Prochlorococcus marinus str. MIT 9312: one gene and its partner. The protein of the gene in region 2 interacts with the protein of the main gene of each other region in a pairwise test. Links are inferred from orthologs where the notes say so. Each region holds a gene or a part of one and is shown on either strand. Other genes may lie near its edges. The genes, in order: PMT9312_RS00360 and PMT9312_RS05475.

The links.
Region 1: the proteins of PMT9312_RS05475 (region 2) and PMT9312_RS00360 interact in binary tests that used the Escherichia coli proteins (3 or more experiments, as listed by UniProt). The link is inferred for Prochlorococcus marinus str. MIT 9312 from one-to-one orthologs.

What each region holds. Positions count from the first base shown.
Region 1 is NC_007577.1:75,123-78,463, reverse strand. The notes cover bases 241-3,240. They hold PMT9312_RS00360 (aminotransferase class V-fold PLP-dependent enzyme), read left to right. Parts: upstream 241-1,113; coding sequence 1,114-2,367; downstream 2,368-3,240. Other genes in these bases: PMT9312_RS00355 (alpha/beta hydrolase family protein), read right to left, coding at 2,364-3,240; PMT9312_RS00365 (SufD family Fe-S cluster assembly protein), read left to right, coding at 241-1,114. Also shown: more of PMT9312_RS00365, read left to right, coding at 1-240; more of PMT9312_RS00355, read right to left, coding at 3,241-3,341. UniProt on the Escherichia coli protein: Cysteine desulfurases mobilize the sulfur from L-cysteine to yield L-alanine, an essential step in sulfur metabolism for biosynthesis of a variety of sulfur-containing biomolecules.
Region 2 is NC_007577.1:972,943-975,985, reverse strand. Bases 43-2,744 are described here. They hold PMT9312_RS05475 (SufE family protein), read left to right. Parts: upstream 43-1,034; coding sequence 1,035-1,454; downstream 1,455-2,744. Other genes in these bases: PMT9312_RS05470 (homoserine dehydrogenase), read left to right, coding at 1,499-2,744; PMT9312_RS05480 (5-formyltetrahydrofolate cyclo-ligase), read left to right, coding at 438-995; ruvC (crossover junction endodeoxyribonuclease RuvC), read left to right, coding at 43-428. Also shown: more of ruvC, read left to right, coding at 1-42; more of PMT9312_RS05470, read left to right, coding at 2,745-2,800; PMT9312_RS05465 (hypothetical protein), read left to right, coding at 2,871-3,043. UniProt on the Escherichia coli protein: Participates in cysteine desulfuration mediated by SufS. Cysteine desulfuration mobilizes sulfur from L-cysteine to yield L-alanine and constitutes an essential step in sulfur metabolism for biosynthesis of a variety of sulfur-containing biomolecules.

The DNA of each region.
Region 1 (3,341 bases), 900 kb from region 2 along the record:
TAAAAGTGAAATATGGAGACTATCAAACAAATCAAAATTATCAAACTTCTTAGACTACTCAGTCAATGAAAAAGATCAAAAATCTCTTATATCATATCCTTATAGTTCTCAAAATATTATTAGATTAACAATTGGTGAGAATAGCCAAATTTCATTGATAGAAAAAAATTATTCAATACAGCAATTGAGTAAAGATAAATTAGATAAATTCATAAAGCAACAGATATCTTGTTTTGATCAAAATGAACATTGGAGTGACCTCCTAAATCTTTCTTTAAGTTGTGACAAGAATATCTTGGGATTAAAAATAAACGGATCCAAAATTCCTCCTATTGAAATCTTTAGTCATGCATCAAGTAATTCTTTAAAGGCAAAAACCCTAGTAATATTTTTAGAAAAAAATTGTGATATTGAATTATTACAAGTAAATCTTGGTGTAGAAAACTCTGCATTATCTCAATCAACATTCTTTTTTTTAGAAGAAAATAGTTCTGTAACTCATGGTGTTGTGTCATATGGTGAAAACAAATCAAATCTAGTTAATTCTCTCAATGTAATTCAACAAAAAAATAGTAAATACAACTTAGGTTCTTTACATTTCAAATTTAATTATGCAAGATTTGAAATTCATATAAAACAATCTGCAGGAAATGCTAAAACCAATATCAAAGGTATGCAAGTAACAAAAAACGATGAACAAATTTCTACTCATACAAAAATATACTTTAATGGTCCAAATGGATTTTTAGATCAAATCAACAAATCTCTTGCTGACGATAAATCACATGCAATATTTGAGGGTTCAATTATTGTTCCAAAAATTGCCCAGAAAACTGATGCTTCTCAATTAAGCAGAAATTTACTTTTATCAAATCTCGCACAAATAGATACCAAACCTCAATTAGAAATAATTGCTGATGATGTCAAATGCAAACATGGAGCTACAATTTCACAATTAAATGAAGAAGAACTTTTTTATATGAGAGCAAGAGGTATCACATTAAAAGAAGCCAGTAAACTACAATTAAGTTCTTACTTTCAAGAAATAATTTCATTTATTCCCGTTGTAAAAGACAGATGGGATTTGCTTGATAAACTTTTAAATGAGAATTAATGGAAACGATTCAAAATTTTCCTGAAATAACCAAGAAAGACTTTCCTCTTTTAAATAAGAATTTAACAAATAATGAGCAAATCATTTATTTAGACCATGCTGCGACTACTCAAAAACCGATACAGGTCTTAAAAAAAATTGATGAATATTACAGAAACTTTAATGCCAATGTACATAGAGGTGCGCATCAATTAAGTGCTAAAGCAACAGAAGAGTTTGAAAATGCAAGATATTTAATTAGTAAATATATAAAAGCGAATTCAACAAAAGAAATTATTTTTACAAGAAATGCTACTGAAGCAATTAATCTCGCAGCTAGATCATGGGGTGAATCTTCTTTGAAAGAAAATGATGAAATTCTCTTGTCAATAATGGAACATCATAGCAATATTGTGCCTTGGCAAATGGTTGCAGCAAAAAATAAATGCAAATTAAAATTTATAGGTATAGATAAAAATGGAAAATTAGATATTGATGATTTTAAATCTAAATTAACATCAAGAACAAAACTTGTTAGCATCGTACATATAAGCAACACACTAGGTTGCTGCAATCCAATCAAAGAGATAACTAAATTAGCCAAGCAAAAAGGTTCTTTAGTGCTAATAGATGCATGCCAAAGTTTAGCTCATCAAAAACTGGATGTAATTGATCTTGATATAGACTTTTTAGCGGGTTCAGGACATAAACTTTGTGGTCCAACAGGTATTGGTTTCCTCTGGTCAAGACAAGAAATTCTAGAAAAGATTCCTCCTCTCTTTGGTGGTGGCGAAATGATTCAAGATGTTTTTGAAGAGACAAGTACTTGGGCAGAACTACCACATAAATTTGAAGCTGGAACTCCTGCTATTGCAGAAGCCATAGGTCTGGCAGAGGCAATAAATTACATAAACAATATTGGATTGAATAATATTCATAAATATGAAAAAAATATTACTAAATATTTATTTAAAAAATTAAATCAGATAGAAGATATTGAAATTATCGGTCCATCTCCAGAGATAGATCCAGACAGAGCATCACTTGCTACTTTTTATATAAAAAATATACATGCAAACGATATTGCTGAAATTCTTGATTCGAAAGGAATTTGTATCAGAAGTGGACATCATTGCTGTCAACCTCTGCACAGATATATCGGAATTAAATCAACGGCTAGGATTAGCATGAATTTCACAACCAATAAAGAAGAGATTGATATATTTTTAGAAAAATTGAAAGAGACTATTAATTTTCTAAAAATGTATTCTTAAATATTCAAAGCGTTTTTTAAAAATTCCTGAGATTTTTTCATTACTAATTCCTTAGTTTCAATATTTTTAAAACCATGACCCTCATTTTCGAAAAAAATAGCTTCTGAAAATTTATTATTCCGAATCAATATCTCTTGAATTTTTAAAGTTTGTTCATATGAGATAACTGAATCTTTTTTGCCATGAAACAATAAGATAGGTTTTTTTATTTTGTTAATTCGATTTATAGGCGATCTATATATATATTTATCATGGTTTTTTTCATAATCTCCTACCAAAGAATTTAAATAATCTTTTTCAAACCTATGGGTTTTGTAATGCATCTCCTTAAGATCTATCACAGGATATTTACAAATTGCAGCTGTAAAAATAGACCCATACGATAAGCAATTTAGAGCGGTGAATCCACCAGCACTATTACCAAAAATTACTACTTTTTCACTATCAACTAGATTTAATTTAAGTAATTCAAGTGCTAGTGCTTTGCAATCATAAGAATCAACAATTCCCCACTTATAGTTCAACCTTTCTCTATACACTTTCCCAAACCCAGATGATCCTCCATAATTAACTTCAGCAACAAAAAATCCTTGAGCAGTCCAATATTGAACTTCAGCATTATAGGAGCCATCAAAACATGAAGTTGGTCCACTATGAGCTCTAACCAAGAGAGGTGGTTTTCTAAATTTTTCAACAAGCGGCCTATACAGAAAAGAATGAGTTAATTTATCTTCAAAACCTTTAAACCAAAATGATTCGGGTTTTGAACAATCCTTTATATGTTCAACATTTATTTCCTCAAAAAAATCTGATGAAACTTTTTCTTTGAAATCAATTTCAAATAAATTACCCAAAAAATCAGATCCAAAACCTTTTAAAACAACTTTCTTCTCAAAAACACTAAAATCACTTACTGCAGTAAAAGGAGTAGAAAATTTTTTAAAAAATGCAAGATCTTTATATTGTTCCAATAT
Region 2 (3,043 bases):
GAATTATTGAAATAAAAAATGATAAAAAGATATTGCTAGATTGTGGAGTTATTGAGACAGGTAAAGAAAAAAAAGAAGAGGATAGACTTTATGAGATATTCAAAGATCTTAATGAATTAATAAGTCATTGGAAGCCAAATTTAGCAGCGGTAGAGAAATTTTTCTTTTATAGATCTAGTACTACTATTAGTGTGGTGCAGGCTAGAGGCGTGATTATGATGGTATTGGCCTCTAAAAAAATTAATATTAGTGAATATTCCCCTGCACAGATAAAGTTAACCATTGCAGGGTCAGGAAAAGCATCTAAGAAAGAAGTTCTTGATGCGGTTATGTATAACTTGGAACTTAACAAACCTCCAAAACCTGATGATTCAGCTGATGCATTGGCCATAGCATTAACAAAACTAAATGAGGAAGGCTTTAACTGAGTATCTAATATGACTATCTTTGATAAAAAGAAATTTGAGAGGGATACGTTTAGAAAACTTAGAAATGAGATTTCTCTAATTCAAAGGGAAAATGTAGAAAAGAATGTAAAACTATTTGTTGATACCTTTGTTAAGGAATATAAAAATATTGGTTACATAGCTATATATTGGCCTTTGAAAAATGAAGTAGATATAAGAAGTCTCAAGGAAAAAAATTCTGTAGCTTTGCCAAAATGTATAGATAAGAAAGAGTTGTTTTTTTATCCATGGGATGAAAAAACTCTTACAAAAGACTCAGAGGGGATACTAAGTCCAAATAACTCTTTTTTATTAAGTCATGAGCAGATAAGTATAATATTTGTTCCATGTCTTTCTGTTGATAAAAATTTAATAAGATTAGGTTATGGAGGAGGCTATTTTGATAAATTAAGAAGAGATAAAAATTGGCGTAATGTTCCATGTATTGGAGTATTAACTTCTAATTGTGTAAGTAAGACTCCATTAACCAGGGCTGAGTGGGATATTCCCTTATCAGGCTTTATCACAGAAAAAGAAATATTTGTATAATAAAAATTTTAAAGCAATTTATAAATAGTTTTTAAAACAATGGAAAATAAAGAAAAATACAATAATTTATCAAAATTAGTTGAAAAGTTAAAGAAATCAGAAGATCCAAAAAGAAAATATGAATACATTTTATGGTTAGGAAAAAAATTAAAAGAACCAGATAGTAAGATCCTTGTTGAAGAGAACAAAGTTATGGGATGCGTTTCAGAAGTTTTTGTTAAGGCAAATATTAAAGGCGGTAAATTATTTTGGGAAGGATATTCTGATGCACTAATAACAAAAGGTTTATTGGCATTTCTAATTAGTGGATTAAATGAATTAACACCTAATGAAGTTGTTAAAATAAATAAGAAATTTATAGAAGATACTGGTTTGAAAGCAAGCTTAACTCCTTCACGGTCAAATGGTTTTTTAAACATTTTATTGAAAATGCAGTCTCAAGCAAATGAATTTTTGTAGGCCCAATAATATAAAATTAAATTCAAAGTAAAAAGAAATAAAAAATGAGAAAATGCAAAATTGGTATTGTAGGTTTCGGAACTGTTGGTTCAGGGGTTTATAAAATATTAAGTTCTGAAGTTGATTTACATCCAATTCTAAAAGAAATAGATATTGAAAAAATAGCGGTTAAAGATCTTAGTAAAAAAAGGGATTTTGATCTAGATAATAATTTATTAACTGATGATCCATTCAAATTAATTAATGACCCCTCTATAGATGTAATTGTTGAAGTAATGGGCGGGGTTGATTTGGCGAAAGATATTATTCTGCAATCATTAAAATCAGGTAAATCTGTTGTTACAGCAAATAAAGCAGTAATTGCAAGATATGGAGAAGAAATATACAAAACTGCAGCTAAAGAAGGAGTTTATATATTGTCAGAGGCTGCGGTCTGCGGAGGGATTCCAATAATTGAACCCTTAAAAAGATCATTAAAAAGTAACAGCATAAAAAAAATGGTTGGGATAATAAATGGCACAACAAATTTTATTCTTTCAAAGATGGCAAATGAAAATGCCGATTATAAGGAAACCTTAAAATTAGCTCAAAGACTTGGGTATGCAGAATTAGATCCAACTGCAGATGTTGAGGGACATGATGCTGCTGATAAGATTTCTATTCTTAGTGAACTCGCATTTGGAGGTAAAATCAAAAGAGACGAGATACATTCGGAGGGCATTAGTAAAATTAATCTAAAGGATATTGAATATGCCAATAAATTAGGATTTGAAATAAAACTTTTGGCGTTGTCCGAAAGGCGACAAATTAATAGTAACGATTCACTTGCTTTGAATATTTGGGTAGGCCCTTCGTTGATTCCAAAATCTCATCCATTAGCAACAGTTATGGGAGTTAACAATGCATTATTGATAGAGGCTGATCCTCTTGGAGAAATAATGTTATATGGTCCTGGTGCAGGAAGTGGTCCAACAGCTGCATCAGTAGTATCAGATATATTAAATCTGCATGCCTCTTCAGTAAAAAATAATAATTCAATCGATCCATTATTATCTTTTGATTTCTGGAGAAACTGTCATATCATAAAATCCAATGAAATAAATAAAAAAAATTATCTTAGAATTATTTGTCTTGATAGTCCAGGCGTTATAGGAAAGATTGGAGATATCTTTGGAAATAATAATGTATCAATCGAATCAATTGTTCAGCTAGATGCAAGTGAGGATAAAGCCGAAATTGTTGTTATAACTCATGAGGTGAATAATGGAAATTTTGAGAAATCGAAAGATGAAATAAATGCTCTTAATGAAGTCAAAATTATTGCTAGTCAATTAAGTTGTATTTAGAGAAATAGTTTGCAAATTTCTTTATAGCTTGTTAAACCGAAGAAAGTAAGTGTTTGGTTTTAGCACCTTAATGATTCATTCAGAACTATTAGATAATAAAAATGGAAAAAATAATTTAATTTTTTCTGAAGAACTTTATAAAGGCGCTTGTGTAAAAATTAAAAATAGTAATAAGACTTTTCAAGTAATTGGTTTAAATATATGTAAAAAAATTTGTTGGGTGAGAGAGTGGCCTTTTGCTTG